Regions from separate parts of the Enterobacter quasiroggenkampii genome, predicted to be linked through region 1. Evidence: predicted binding sites of a transcription regulator. Region 1 holds the regulator's gene; each other region holds the start of a gene.
What was found. Region 1 encodes PhoB, which activates phosphate uptake and scavenging genes when phosphate is short. Its sites were predicted from a motif close to CTGTCATAAAACTGNCNNAT; they were not measured.
Positions count from the first base shown of each region.

Region 2: a site for PhoB is predicted at 1,242-1,261, ahead of kdgR (DNA-binding transcriptional regulator KdgR). Genes of this name have one in related genera too.
Region 3: a site for PhoB is predicted at 2,526-2,545, ahead of glpT (glycerol-3-phosphate transporter). Genes of this name have one in related genera too.

Region 1 is NZ_CP143745.1:1,587,844-1,593,051, forward strand. Features, by position in the region: gene sbcC (exonuclease subunit SbcC) at 1-1,835, opposite strand, end outside; gene sbcD (exonuclease subunit SbcD) at 1,832-3,037, opposite strand; gene phoB (phosphate response regulator transcription factor PhoB) at 3,225-3,914, shown strand; gene phoR (phosphate regulon sensor histidine kinase PhoR) at 3,936-5,208, shown strand, end outside.
Region 2 is NZ_CP143745.1:3,429,452-3,434,659, reverse strand. Features, by position in the region: gene V1572_RS16470 (MFS transporter) at 1-1,174, opposite strand, end outside; gene kdgR (DNA-binding transcriptional regulator KdgR) at 1,353-2,144, shown strand; gene V1572_RS16460 (YobH family protein) at 2,211-2,450, opposite strand; gene mgrB (PhoP/PhoQ regulator MgrB) at 2,612-2,755, shown strand; gene V1572_RS16450 (YebO family protein) at 2,830-3,120, shown strand; gene V1572_RS16445 (MBL fold metallo-hydrolase) at 3,144-4,133, shown strand; partial or broken gene V1572_RS16440 (DUF2627 domain-containing protein) at 4,659-4,803, shown strand; gene cspE (transcription antiterminator/RNA stability regulator CspE) at 4,817-5,026, shown strand.
Region 3 is NZ_CP143745.1:3,835,138-3,840,345, forward strand. Features, by position in the region: gene glpQ (glycerophosphodiester phosphodiesterase) at 1-1,053, opposite strand, end outside; gene glpT (glycerol-3-phosphate transporter) at 1,065-2,417, opposite strand; gene glpA (anaerobic glycerol-3-phosphate dehydrogenase subunit A) at 2,669-4,297, shown strand; gene glpB (glycerol-3-phosphate dehydrogenase subunit GlpB) at 4,287-5,208, shown strand, end outside.

The sequences.
Region 1 (5,208 bases):
AGCTGGCGCTCGTAATGTTCCTGTTCGTTCAGCCATGGCGCAATATCGTCCTGAATATTCAAGGTAATGTTCAGAGACGTGCAGGCCGCCACCCACTCTTTAGTGAGCGCTTGCTCTTCCTGAGAAAGCGTCTGCGCGTCGTCTGTCTCGCGCTGGATCTGCTGAGTCAGGGCATTGACCTGTCCCAGCACCAGCAGGCCTTCCTCTCTAAGGGCGGCGACCTCTTTTTCCAGGGCATCACGGCGGCGCTGGTTATCCGTCAGCTCAAGCGACTGATATTGCTCAACGGCCGGATGTTCGCAGGAACCGCACAGCGGACAGGGTTTGCCTGCCTCAAGCTGGGAACGGTAATGCTCCAGCTTCTTAATCGTTGCTTCGGTTTCGCACAGGGCTTTTAGATCGAGATAATGCTGGTTTTTCTCTTTGTACTGCTGGCGGCGCAGCGTCAGCGTTTCATTAAGCTTACTTTGTTCAGCCTGCGCCTTCTGCACGCTTTCACTGCTCTGGCGCAGGCGCTTTTGCAGCGGCTGATAGCGGGCATGCAGCGACGTCAGCTGCTGGCGCAGCGTGCGTAACCGGGACTGCTGCTCCATGGCCGCGCTGACCTCATCCGCCGTCAGCGTCAGCGCATTTTCCGGCATCGCTGCCAGCCTGTTGCGTAATTCACCTATCCGCGCAGCAAGCGAGGCTAACTGCGTTTTATCGCGGTTAAGCTGCGAGAACTGGGCACGCCAGCCTGCAATCTCCTGGCCTAACAGACGATAGCGCTCGTGCTCCGCCAGCCACTGCGCCAGCGCCGACAGTTCGGCCTGTCGCTGCTCGTGGTCACGCAGGGCGGTATTGCGGATACGTGAACGCAGCGCGGTTCTGGCCTGTAAGCGAGTATTTACTTCGATAATTCGCTGCTGGGTTTGCGTCAGGCGCGCGGTTTGCTCCTGCTGATGATCCCAAAGCGGCCGAAGCTGGGCGGCGGGGAGAGCAAGCTGCAGTTTTGCCAGTTCAGGCGCAGCGTCCGTCAGCGCCTGTTGCGCCTGCTGCTGCATCGCGGTGACGCGCTGTTGCTCGCGCACGAGCTCATCATGGCGCGTAAGCCACTGAAAATCTTTCTGTTGGTTTTGCTGCTGTTCCAGCAGGGTTTTCTCTTCGTCAGTAAGTGCCTGCAAACTTTGCTGTAACTGCTGCTGTTGTTCTTCGCTCAACAGCACGACGCCCGCCGCCTGCGCCTCGCACTTTTCAAGCACGATGCGGGCGGCTTTGTGTTTCTCAAACACCATGGCGGAAATCTGACCGTAGATTTCGGTGCCGGTCAGCTCTTCCAGCAGCTCGGCGCGATCGCTCGGTTTGGCGTTGAGAAAGGCAGCAAACTGCCCCTGAGAAAGCAGCATGGAGCGGGTAAAGCGCCCGTAGTCCAGCCCGGTGAGCGCGGCGGTTTGCTCCAGCTTATCCGTCACTTTGTCGGCCAGGATTTTGCCATCTTCGCAGCGCGCCAGCTCCACGCGCGGCGCCTGCAGGTTCCCGTCCGGCTGGTTGCGCGCCCGGTTTTGGCTCCAGAAGGCGCGATAGGCGGTGCCTTTTACCTCGAACTCCACTTCCGCCAGACACTCGGCGGTGTCGCGCGTCATCAGGTCGTTTTGCGCCTGGGAGACCTTCTGCAGTCGCGGCGTTTCGTGATAAAGCGCCAGACAGATGGCGTCGAGCAGGGTGGTTTTACCTGCCCCGGTCGCGCCGGTGATGGCAAACAGCCCGTTGCTGGCAAACGGCTCAGCGGTAAAATCAATTTTCCACTCGCCCTTGAGGGAGTTAAGATTTTTCAGTCGCAGGCTCAAAATTTTCACGCGTTTTCTTCCTCATCATTGAGCGCATGCAGGGTATGGCTGAACAGTTCGCTGAGCCTTGCGCGCTTCGCCTCGTCGATTTCCTCCTGCGAGAGTCTGCGTTCAAACACCTCTTCGACCCCCAGTTCACTGAGCGTTTCGCGTTGAGCGCTTAACAGGATTTTCTCGCGCTGCTCGCGGCTGCGGCGCACCAGCAAGACCTCAACCGGCAAATCTTCGGTCAGCGCCTGGATTTTTCGCTGCATATCGTGCAGGTAGTCGTCGGTGGTGATTTCGATGTCCAGCCAGATGGGGGGATCTTGCTCGACGCCGCGCCACTGCTCCAGTTGTGCGGTGATGGCATTGAGATCGCCTTTCAGCACGGCCAGCGGTTGAGTAACGGGCACCTCCAGCGTGTCGACGGCGCTGAGTTTTCCGTCGGAGAAGGTCACCAGATGTACGGATTTGGCTTTGCCCGTTTCGTCAAAGCTGAGCGAAAGGGGCGAGCCGCAGTAGCGGATGTGCTCGCAGCCGCCGACGATCTGCGCCCGGTGAATGTGCCCGAGCGCAATGTAGTCGGCGGGCGGGAAGTGCTGCGCCGGAAAGGCATCCAGCGTGCCGATATAGATGTCACGCACGGCGTCACTTTTACTGGCCCCGACGGTGGTGAGGTGCCCGGTCGCAATCACCGGAATCGACTGGTCACCGCGCAGGGCACAGGCTTCGGCGTGCTGCTGGTGGTAATAGTCGGTGATGGCCTGCAACAAATGTTGCTGCTTTTCCGCGCCCGACAGCCCCGCCTGGCTTTGCACGATGTCGCGCGGACGTAAAAACGGTATCGGACACAGCACCGCCCCCGGCGACCCGTCGCGCTTTTTCAGGATCTGCGGGGCGTGCCCGGCGCTGGCGACGACGGTGGTATTGAGAAACGCCAGGATGTCGCGGGATTCATTCAGCGTTGCGACGGAATCATGGTTGCCGGCGACGATCACCAGATGACAGCCGGTTTGCTGCAGATTCACCACGAAGCGGTTATACAACTCGCGCGCATAGCTCGGCGGCGAGCCGGTATCAAAGATGTCTCCCGCCACAATAATCGCGTCCACCTCGTGCGTCCGGGCCGTTTCCAGCAGCCAGCCCAGGAACGCTTCATGTTCAGCCGCACGGCTTTTGCTGTAAAAATTTTGACCCAGATGCCAGTCCGAGGTGTGAAGTATGCGCATAGCTGATCCGTGGCAAAAAAGAGAAAGCAGGATTATAAACGTTCAGAGAAGGGAAAATAACCGCTGTAATAAAACAACGGTTTGCCCGTTAACGTGGTACTGTTTTTCATAAATCTGTCATAAATCTGACGCATAATGGCGCCGAATTACAAACTTGTAACGTAAATAAGATAAGACAGGGCAAAGTATGGCGAGACGTATTCTGGTCGTAGAAGATGAAGCTCCAATTCGTGAAATGGTGTGCTTCGTGCTCGAACAAAATGGCTTCCAGCCGGTTGAAGCAGAAGATTATGACAGTGCAGTGAACCAGCTGAATGAACCCTGGCCCGATCTGATTCTGCTGGACTGGATGCTGCCCGGCGGCTCCGGACTGCAGTTTATCAAACACCTGAAGCGTGAAGCGCTGACCCGCGATATACCGGTTGTGATGCTCACGGCGCGCGGAGAAGAAGAGGATCGTGTGCGCGGTCTGGAGACCGGCGCGGACGATTACATTACCAAACCGTTCTCCCCCAAAGAGCTGGTGGCCCGCATTAAAGCCGTAATGCGCCGTATTTCGCCGATGGCGGTGGAAGAGGTGATCGAAATGCAGGGGCTGAGCCTTGATCCGACGTCTCACCGCGTGATGACCGGTGAAAATCCCCTCGACATGGGGCCTACCGAATTTAAACTCCTGCACTTCTTTATGACCCACCCGGAACGCGTGTACAGCCGCGAGCAGTTGCTGAATAACGTCTGGGGAACTAACGTGTATGTCGAAGACCGGACGGTTGACGTACATATCCGCCGCCTGCGAAAAGCACTGGAACTGAGCGGCCACGATCGCATGGTGCAGACGGTCCGCGGCACGGGTTATCGTTTTTCTACCCGTTTCTGAACAATGACAGGAGTGTGACGCGTGCTGGAACGTCTGTCATGGAAAAGGCTCGTCTTTGAACTGATCTTATGCTGTATTCCGGCCTTCATTCTGGGGGCCTTTCTTGGACACCTGCCGTGGTTTCTGCTGGCGTCGGTCACCGGGCTGCTCATCTGGCATTTCTGGAACCTGCTGCGCCTCTCCTGGTGGCTGTGGGTTGACCGAAGCATGACGCCGCCGCCGGGAAGCGGCAGCTGGGAGCCGCTGCTGTACGGTCTGCATCAGATGCAGATGCGTAATAAAAAGCGCCGCCGCGAGCTGGGAAGCCTGATTAAGCGTTTTCGCAGCGGTGCAGAATCGCTGCCGGATGCCGTGATTCTGACGACCGAAGAAGGGACGATCTTCTGGTGTAACGGCCTGGCGCAGCAGCTGCTGGGCCTGCGCTGGCCGGATGACAATGGACAGAATATCCTCAACCTTCTGCGTTATCCCGAGTTCACGCTGTACCTGAAAAAGCGTGATTTCTCCCGTCCGCACAATCTCAAGCTCAATAATGGTCGCCATCTTGAGATCCGCGTGATGCCCTACAGCGATAAGCAGTGGCTGATGGTGGCGCGCGATGTCACCCAGATGCACCAGTTGGAAGGGGCGCGTCGTAACTTCTTCGCCAACGTCAGCCACGAACTGCGAACCCCGTTGACCGTGCTGCAGGGCTACCTGGAGATGATGCAGGAGCAAACGCTGGAAGGTGCGCCGCGTGAAAAAGCGCTGCACACCATGCGCGAGCAAACGCACCGGATGGAAGGCCTGGTTAAGCAGCTGCTGACGCTCTCGAAGATTGAAGCGGCGCCAACGCTCGCGCTGAATGACACCATTGATGTCCCGATGATGCTGCGGGTCGTGGAGCGTGAAGCGCAGACGTTAAGCCACAAAAAGCACCACCTGACCTTTGACGTCGACAACACGCTGAAGGTGCTGGGCAGCGAAGATGAGCTGCGCAGCGCCATTTCCAACCTGGTGTATAACGCGGTGAATCATACGCCGGAGGGGACGGATATCGTGGTGCGCTGGCACCATACCCCAACGGGGGCCGAGTTTAGCGTGGAGGACAACGGGCCGGGGATTGCGCCGGAGCATATTCCGCGTCTGACCGAGCGCTTCTACCGTGTGGATAAAGCGCGATCGCGGCAGACGGGCGGAAGCGGCCTCGGGCTGGCGATTGTGAAACACGCAGTCAACCACCATGAAAGCCGTCTCGATATTCAGAGTACCCTGGGCAAAGGAACCCGCTTCAGCTTCGTTATCCCGGAACGAT
Region 2 (5,208 bases), 1.8 Mb from region 1:
GCCGTGGTGCTGAGGTGATAATGGTGTGATTATTGGGGGACTGGAACAGGCCAAACCCTGCGCCGCAGAGGATCATGCGCCAGATGATGTCCAGATCCGAAGGCGACGAGGGCAACAATGCTAACGCGAAAAGGCCTGTCGCCATCACCGCCAGCCCCAAAGCGCCCAATAAACCGGCATGAACACGTTCAATTAAATAACCTGCCAGCGGTGCCATCACCATCGTCGCCAGCGGCCAGGGGGTGAGCAGCAGCCCGGTTTCCACTTCTGAGCGGCCAACTACGCTCTGCAGAAAGAAGGGCAGGGAGACCAGAGCCAGCATCTGGGCGCAGAACGAGCAGACAGACGTGCAGATGGAGAGCGAAAAGAGGGGAATACGCAGCAGGTCAACGGGCAGCAAAGGAACTGGCAGGGTGAGCTGGCGGCGTACAAAGAAGAAGCCGATCGCCAGCAGGGCGATGAGCTCCGCGGCGGTAAGCACCAGAGATTGTCCCTGGGCAAAGCCGCTCAGCGCCGTAATCAGCAGGCCGAAGGTCAGAGCATTCATCACCGCACTTGCCACGTCGAAGCGCGGCATGCTGCTTTTGGAGCCGTTAGCGGGAAGAAAGCGCAGAGCAAAAAAGATGGCGACGATACCCAGTGGCACGTTAATGGCGAACAGCCATTGCCATGACGCAACGGAGAGGATCGCCGCCGCAATTGTTGGCCCGGCGGCAGAAGAGACGGCGACAATAAACGAGTTTATCCCCATTCCGCGCCCCAGATGACGCTGCGGATAAATCAAGCGGATCAGCGCCGTGTTTACGCTCATGAGCGCCGCGCCGCCAAAACCCTGCGCAATACGCGCAAGCGTCAGGGTATGCAGTGAATCTGAAAGGGCACAGAGCAGGGAGGTAAAAGTGAAAACCACCAGGCCGCACTGATATACCCGGCGGTAGCCGAACATATCGCCGAGGAAAGAGAACGAGAGCAGTGACACCACAATCGCAATCTGGTAGGCGTTAACAATCCAAATCGAACTGGCGGGTGAGGCATGCAGGTCGCTGGCGATGGTTGGCAGGGCAACGTTTGCAATCGCGCCGTCAAGGACGGCCATTGAGATACCGATAATGATGGTCGCTATTGCGCCATACCGCTGGGGTAATGGCAGGCCATCAGAAAGATTCTTTTCCATCAGGAGTAAAAAGCTCAGCGTGAAATTATTCTCAGGGTAACTATTTTAGCATTGTTACAGCCGCGATATGTCGCAGATTTGTAACGAAGTAAACGCGGATTGATTGCAGGTGACATGACGGGAACTTATAATAAAAACCGGTTCTGATTTTTATAAAACACTCGCTATGAGGTGGTAAATGGCTATTGCGGATTTGGATAAACAGCCAGATTCTGTTTCTTCCGTGCTGAAGGTGTTTGGCATCTTACAGGCGCTTGGAGAAGAGCGTGAAATAGGTATTACAGAGCTGTCGCAGCGCGTGATGATGTCAAAAAGCACCGTTTATCGCTTTTTGCAAACCATGAAGTCACTGGGTTACGTTGCGCAGGAAGGCGAATCTGAAAAGTATTCTCTGACGCTTAAGCTGTTTGAATTGGGTGCGCGTGCGCTACAAAATGTTGACCTGATCCGCAGCGCTGACATTCAGATGCGTGAAATCTCTCGCCTGACCAAAGAGACCATTCATCTCGGTGCCCTGGATGAAGACAGCATCGTTTACATCCATAAAATCGACTCCATGTACAATCTGCGCATGTATTCGCGCATTGGTCGCCGCAACCCGCTCTACAGTACCGCCATTGGTAAAGTTCTGCTGGCGTGGCGCGATCGCGAGGAAGTGAAACAGATCCTCGAAGGCGTGGAATACAAACGCAGCACGGAACGAACCATTACCAGCACGGATGCGCTGCTGACGGTGCTCGACCGCGTGCGCGAGCAGGGATATGGCGAAGATAACGAAGAGCAGGAAGAGGGGCTGCGCTGCATCGGCGTTCCGGTATTTGACCGCTTTGGCGTGGTGATCGCGGGCTTGAGTATCTCCTTCCCAACCTTACGCTTCTCCGAAGAGCGTCTGCATGAGTATGTGGCTATTCTGCACACTGCGGCACGGAAAATTTCTGAACAGATGGGATATCACGACTACCCGTTTTAATCCCTGCTGGTAGAAAAAAACGCCGCATCTGATGCGGCGTTTTTTGTATGTCATTCACCAGGCTGATTAGCCATTATCAATCACGACGGATGTTTTACGCAGTACAGGGCAGTGGGTTAAGCCAACGATCCCACTGTCAGTATGCAGATATTGGGCAGTGCTCATTCCCTGTGCTGTGAGATATTTACACTGAATGCCTAGCCCGGCTGCGTTTTCGGTGCTCCCCACGAGCACGCCATAGCCCGTTAACAGAAGGCCAATCCAGACAAGGGCCAGTGCAATAATTGTTCGAATGATGAATCGCATCATTACCTCTTTTATCGTTGTTATCGTAATGCTAGCGTAAAGCGTTTACGCGATGAAACAAGTGCAGGATTCTGAAAAAAAACGCGATGGAGGCACAGTTAGTCCTTGTTTAAGATAAGCGTGATAATCTCGTTACATCAGGTCCTTAGACGGAGTGTGGAGTGAAAAAAATACGCTGGGTAATTCTGATTATCGTGCTGATAGCGTGCGTGGTGTTATGGACGCAGACGATCAATGTGATGTGCGATCAGGATGTACAGTTTTTTAGCGGCGTTTGCGCAATAAACAAGTTTATTCCGTGGTAATAGACATTTTTTCTCAACGTGATTTCCTTCCTTCGCGCCAGTGGTAAAATAGACGTTTTTATTGAGGTGGTGAAATGGGTGAGTTACTGAATTCAGGGCTGCTGAATATAGCATCCCTGATGATTTCTTTGGTGGTACTGCTTGTGGGGCTGGTCATCTGGTTTTTCGTGAACCGCGCCAGTTCCCGTACTAACGAGCAGATCGAACTGCTGGAAGCGCTGCTCGATCAGCAAAAACGTCAGAATGCGCTGCTACGCCGTCTGTGTGAGGCTAACGAACCGGAAGAGAAAGACGCGCCGAAAGACGCGGTCGCTGAAGATAACAAAGACGAAGACGACTTTATCCGCCTGGTGGCTGAGCGTTAATCTTTTTGTCCTGGGAGGTGGCTGTGGTCTGGAAAAATCCCTGGTATGACCCCTCCCTGAAACATCACACCCCAAACGGTTTTTGTAATACCGATCCTGTCGGACATCAACCCGGCGACCTTGACCGTTGGCGTAAAGCGCGTAAAGAGGCCGGATTACCGAAGCCGCCCGCGCTGGGTTATGAAGACTTTATCCGCCAGTGGTGGCAACCGGTTGAGCTTACGCAACCTCAGGAAGATGGGGTATGGTGGCTCGGACACGCGAGCGTGTTGCTGCAGCTGGACGGCAATACCATCCTTACCGATCCGGTGTTTTCTCGACGCGCTTCTCCGCTGCCTTTCCTGGGACCCCAGCGTAAGACACCCCCCGTACTGTCTGTCGAGCAACTTCATCAGCTGGATGCGGTCGTCATTTCCCATAATCATTACGATCATCTTGATGACGCAACCCTTCGCCGAATCCTCAAACGCTTTCCCGACGTCAGTATTTTTGTTCCTTTGGGCCTCGCCGACTGGTTTCGCCGCCGGGGAGCAAAACGCGTGGTCGAACTCGACTGGTGGCAGAGTTTCACCTGGCAGGGGATGACGCTGACCGCCGTACCGGCACAGCACTGGAGCATGCGCACGCCATGGAACCGCAATCGTTCCTTATGGTGCGGCTGGGTGATGGAAGGACGGCATCACCGTTTCTGGTTTAGCGGTGATACCGGTTATTCACCTGAGCTGCTGTTAATTCCTGAACGCCTGGGCCAGATAGATGCCGCCGCGTTACCGATTGGTGCCTATGCCCCACGATGGTTCATGGCTGTCCATCATATGGATCCGCAATCTGCGGTGGCATTGTGGCAGCAGCTGGGCTCACCGTTGGCATTCCCCATTCACTGGGGCGTGTTTGAACTGGCAGATGAAGCCTTAGATGAACCTGTGCAGGAGTTAACTCACGCACTCGATAATTTAGCACCAGTTAACCATTCTTTCAGGATACTGAAAATTGGTGAATATTTATCCTTATAAACGAAGCGATAAATTGTTGCATATATTGTTGATGTAAACGCGCGCAGGAATGTTTTATTTTTATCGAAACGTTTTGCTTGCCTTCTTTTGATGCAGAGTCATAAAAATTTCATTATTTTGGTGCATAACGCTGTTTATTCGCTGCTGCATTTTAATACAGCTGGGCGCGGGTTATTAACACTGTTTTTTCTCTGAAACAATTTGGTCGCGTTACAATGATTTAAGCATAAGTTTTCACAAATTGTTCTAACTCAATCAAGACGTAAGATTTCTTTTCCCGTTTGCTGGACGGTTCGTAATGATTGAGCTATGTTAAAAAAGTCTTAGATTACAGCGGGTGTGAAAGCAACGCTGGGTCTTTGTTACGCAGCAGGGCTGTCTGTACGTGATGCGCATAATTGTGCAAAACCTGACAGGCACTGTTCGAATTTGTGCGGCGGATCGAGACATGTTTAAAAATGGCTTGCCATATTAAACATAGTGTGTGATAACACGTTTTGGGTCAAACGAGGTACAGTTCTGTTTATGTGTGGCATTTTCAGTAAAGAAGTCCTGAGTAAACACGTTGTCGTTGAATACCGCTTCTCTGCCGAACCTTATATTAGTGCCTCATGCAGTAATGTCTCAGTTTTATCTCAGTTAATGCCTGCGGGCTAAGAAAACACTCTAAGGAATTTTGCAAAATGGCAAAGATTAAAGGTCAAGTTAAGTGGTTCAACGAGTCTAAAGGTTTTGGTTTCATTACTCCTGCCGACGGCAGCAAAGACGTGTTCGTACACTTCTCTGCAATCCAGGGTAACGGCTTCAAAACTCTGGCTGAAGGCCAGAACGTTGAGTTCGAAATTCAGGACGGCCAGAAAGGCCCAGCTGCAGTTAACGTAACTGCTATCTGATCGAACCGCTGTTGACTGAAGTGCCCGGCACTTCACTCTCAGACATAAAGCCTCGCCTGTCGCGGGGCTTTTTTATGTCCCTTATCTTTCAAAATATTACCATCCGCGGTCTTGTTAGTAACTTGTTGCAAAGCTGCGAGGTTAGTAGCACTGTTTCGCCACCTTCTCGCCGTCTTTTCCCG
Region 3 (5,208 bases), 2.2 Mb from region 1:
ATCCTTCAAAAAGCTCACCGCTTTATCCGGGAAATCCGTGAACAGTCCGTCCACGCCCGCCTGCTTATACAACACCTCATAAAGCTGATTCACATCCGTGGCATACGGCGGAAGCTGGTCTGCACGCACGGTGTACGGATGCACCTGCATCTTGCTGGCATGCGCCTCTTTCACCATCGCCGTCAGCTTCACGTGGCCCGGCGTTGAGCCTTCCGCCACCAGCATATGGTAATCAGGCCCAATGCCGTCGGCGTACTGCGCAATCTGCTTCATCGCGCCCGGCTTAAACATCCAGTCGTAGTTGTAGTTCACCCACGTCCCGTCCGGCTGCTTCTCCTGGGTTTCATTCCAGTCAGTGTAGGCAATCAGCTGCACCAGGTTGAGGTTCATGCCCATCTTCGGCTCCAGCTCGGTTTTGATGCGCTTCAGCTCGGCGGCATCAAAACACTGCAGGTAGACCTTGTCCTTCTTGCTGGTGTAGCCGTACTGTTTCAGCACCTCCAGCGTCTTCGCGGCAATGTCCTTCCCTTCCTGATGGTGGAACCACGGCGCTTTAATTTCCGGATAGATGCCGATGTTTTTACCGGTTGAGTGGTTCAGCCCCTGAACAAACTCAATCTCTTCCTGGAAGGTATGGATCCGGAAGTCAGATTTGCCCATCGGGAAACGTCCCGGATAGACCTGCACCTTCTTGCCGTTTTCAATCTCGAAGCCTTCGGTAAACTTCAGAGAGCGGATCTCCGCCAGCGTGAAGTCAATGGCGTAGAAGCGGCCATCTTTGCGGGCGCGGTCCGGGAAGCGCTCCGCCACGTCCGTCACGCGGTCAAGATAGTGATCGTGCAGGACGACCAGCTGGTCGTCCTTCGTCATCACCAGATCCTGCTCCAGGTAATCCGCACCCTGCGCATAGGCCATCGCTTTCGCCGGCAGCGTATGCTCCGGCAGATAGCCGCTCGCGCCGCGGTGGGCAATAACGATTTTATCCGCCGCCAGCGCGGACCCGGTCATCAGGCCCGCCAGCAGCAGGCCTGTCGCTAACTGAGTTAATTTCATCGCAAAGCTCCTTATTGACGACGTGCCAGCACTTCAGCGTGGTGACGTTTTTCCCCGATCATCACAACAATCAGCAGCAGCACCGCCAGCACGCTACCGCCGATCATCACCATAAAGCCGCCGTCCCAGCCGAAGAAGTCAACGGTGTAGCCCACAATGGCGCTCGCCGCGACCGAACCGCCGAGGTAGCCGAACAGGCCGGTAAAGCCCGCCGCCGTGCCCGCCGCTTTTTTCGGCGCCAGCTCCAGGGCATGCAGACCGATCAGCATCACCGGACCGTAAATCAGGAAACCGATGACGATCATGCAGGCCATATCTACTGATGGGTTGCCCGGCGGGTTAAGCCAGTAAACGACCGTCGCGATGGTCACCAGCGTCATAAAGAACACGCCCGTCGCACCGCGGTTACCTTTAAACACTTTGTCCGACATCCAGCCGCAAAGCAGCGTGCCCGGGATCCCGGCATATTCATACAGGAAATAGGCCCAGGAGGATTTATCCAGCGCGAAGTGCTTCACCTCTTTCAGGTAGGTTGGCGACCAGTCGAGGATGCCGTAGCGCAGCAGGTAAACAAACACGTTCGCGACCGCGATGTACCACAGCAGCTTGTTCGGCAGCACGTACTTCATGAAGATCTGTTTTGCGGTCAGCTCTTCTTCATGCTCCTTGCTGTAATCATCCGGATAGTCGTTTTTGTACTCTTCAATCGGCGGCAGGCCGCAGGACTGCGGGGTATCGCGCATCAGGGCGAAGGCAATAATCGCCACCAGAATGGCGCCAAAGGCAGGCATGTAGAGCGCCGCGTGCCAGTCGTTGAACCAAGCCATCCCCAGCAGGAACAGCAGCGGCGGAATACCGCCGCCCACGTTATGGGCGCAGTTCCACACCGACACGATGCCGCCGCGCTCTTTCTGCGACCACCAGTGCACCATGGTGCGTCCGCACGGCGGCCACCCCATTCCCTGGAACCAGCCGCAGAGGAACAGCAGCACGAACATGATGGCAATGCTGGAGGTTGCCCATGGCACAAAGCCCATAAACAGCATCACCGCTGCCGCCAGGATCAGACCGGCGGGCAGGAACACGCGCGGATTCGAGCGATCCGACACGGAGCCCATGATGAATTTGGAAAAACCGTAGGCGATAGAGATCCCCGACAGCGCGAACCCCAGATCGCCGCGAGAAAAGCCCTGCTCCACCAGATACGGCATGGCGAGCGCGAAGTTTTTACGTACAAGGTAGTACGCCGCGTACCCGAAGAAGATCCCCAGGAAGATTTGCCAACGCAGGCGGCGATAGAGCGGATCTATTTCTGCCTCTGGCAGACGCGCCCTGTGGGGCGCAGGTTTGAAGATACTGAGCATAACAGCCTCCGTGGCCTTGAAATGAATGAGCAGGTGGCTCGCACCTGAATTCCAGAGGCGGGGATGTTAAGAAATCACGGTGATTGTTACTGTGAATCAACGCACAGATTGTTACAGAAATATGACGGAATGCGCAAAAAAGCGCATGAAATCACGTTTCACTTTCGAATTCCGCGCGTTTATGTTCGAAATCAAACAAACCACAAAATTAATATGGCTAAATGATAGAAAACGAACATAGAGGGTAAACAATGACCAGTCACGATCCTCGTTATAGCGATGTGATAATCATTGGTGGTGGCGCAACCGGCGCCGGGATCGCGCGCGATTGCGCCCTTCGCGGCTTAAGCGTCACGCTTCTGGAACGCCATGATATCGCCACGGGCGCAACCGGGCGTAACCACGGCCTGCTGCACAGCGGCGCCCGGTATGCGGTCACCGACGCGGAATCCGCACGCGAATGTATTGCTGAAAACCAGATCCTCAAGCGTATCGCCCGACAATGCATTGAACCGACCGACGGCCTCTTTATTACCCTTCCTGAAGATGACCTCGCCTTTCAGGACACCTTTATTACCGCCTGCGGCGCCGCGGGCATTCAGGCTGAAGCCATGGATCCGGCGCTGGCGCGGCGGCTGGAACCGTCGGTTAACCCGGCGCTTATCGGCGCGGTGAAAGTCCCTGACGGCACCGTCGATCCGTTCCGCCTGACCGCCGCCAACATGCTGGACGCCAGGGAGCATGGCGCACATATCCTCACCGGGCACGAAGTGACCGGCCTTATCCGCGAAGGCCATCGCATCTGCGGCGTGCGGCTTTTTAATGCGCAATACAATGAACACAGCGAGCTGTATGCCACCGTGGTGGTCAACGCGGCGGGGATCTGGGGGCAACGGATTGCGGAATACGCTGACCTGTCGGTGCGCATGTTCCCGGCGAAAGGCTCGCTGCTGATCCTCGACCACCGCATTAATAACCACGTGATCAACCGCTGCCGCAAACCGTCTGACGCCGATATCCTCGTGCCGGGAGATACCATTTCGTTAATCGGGACGACCTCAACCCACGTGGACTACAGCGAAATTGACTACAACCGCGTCACCGCTGAAGAGGTGGATATCCTGCTGCGCGAAGGGGAAAAACTGGCGCCGGTGATGGCGCAGACGCGCATTCTGCGCGCCTACGCGGGCGTGCGTCCGCTGGTCGCCAGCGACAACGATCCGAGCGGACGTAACGTCAGCCGGGGCATCGTGCTGCTCGATCACGCTACGCGCGACGGCATGGACGGGTTTATCACCATCACCGGCGGCAAGCTGATGACCTATCGCCTGATGGCCGAGTGGGCAACCGATGCCGTCTGCCGCAAGCTGGGGAATACCAGGCCGTGCGTGACGGCAGAACAGCCGCTGCCGGGATCGCGGCAGTCCACCGAAAAAACGTTGCAAAAAATCATCTCTTTGCCTGCGCCGCTGCGCGGGTCCGCGGTGTACCGCCACGGCGACAGAACGCCACCGTGGCTCGGTGAAGGACGAGTAAGCCGCAGCCTCGTGTGCGAGTGCGAAGCCGTCACCGCCGGTGAGGTGCAGTACGCGGTGGAGAACCTGACGGTCACCAGCCTGCTCGATCTTCGTCGCCGCACCCGCGTCGGAATGGGCACCTGCCAGGGCGAGCTGTGCGCCTGTCGCGCCGCCGGGCTGTTGCAGCGCTTTCACACCACCACCGCTACCCAGTCGCTCGATCAGCTCAGCGCGTTTTTAAACGAGCGCTGGAAAGGTATTCAGCCTGTCGCCTGGGGCGATGCCCTGCGTGAAAGTGAATTTACCCGCTGGGTCTACCAGGGGCTTTGCGGTCTTGAGAAGGAGCAACACGATGAAATTTGATACCGTGATTGTCGGCGGCGGGCTGGCGGGCCTGCTCTGCGGCATTAAGCTCACGAAGCAGGGGCTGCGCTGCGCGATTATCACCCGGGGGCAGAGCGCCCTGCACTTCTCGTCGGGCTCGCTGGATCTGGTGGACGAAGCGTACCGCGATAAGCTGCCACCCGAGCATCCGTATCACCTGATTGGCGCGCAGCATATTGACCGCTTTGCGCTGGAGACCGAAGCGCTGCTGGCGGAGTGCGGCGCACGTCTGCAGGGCAGCGCCCGGCTCAATCACCAGCGCGTCACGCCGCTCGGCACCCTGCGTTCCGCGTGGCTCAGCCCGGAGGAGGTGCCCGTTGCCCCCATTCGCGCGGAACGCGTGCGGGTGGTAGGGATTAGCGGCTTTCTGGATTTCCAGCCCCATCTCGCGGCGGCGTCGCTCTGTCGCCAGGGCGTTAACGCCGAAACGGCAGAGATAGAACTGCCTGAGCTTGATGTCCTGCGCGATAACCCGAGCGAGTTTCGCGCGGTGAATATCGCCCGTTTTCTGGATAACGAAGAGAAATGGCCGCTGCTGTATGACGCCCTCAGGCCGCTTAGCGACAACTGTGACGCCCTGCTGATGCCCGCCTGCTTCGGTTTACGCGACAACCGGCTCTGGCGCTGGCTCTCGGATCGTCTGCCCTGCTCGCTCGGCCTGCTGCCAACGCTGCCCCCGTCTGTACCCGGCATCCGCCTGCACACCCAGCTCCAGCGCCAGTTTGTTGCCCAGGGCGGCGTGTGGATGGCGGGGGATGAGGTGAAGAAAATTACCCTGGTGGACGGCGCGGTAAGCGAAATCTGGACGCGAAACCACGAGGATATTCCGCTTCGCGCCCGCTATACGGTGCTGGCAAGCGGCAGTTTCTTCAGCAACGGGCTGCTGAGCA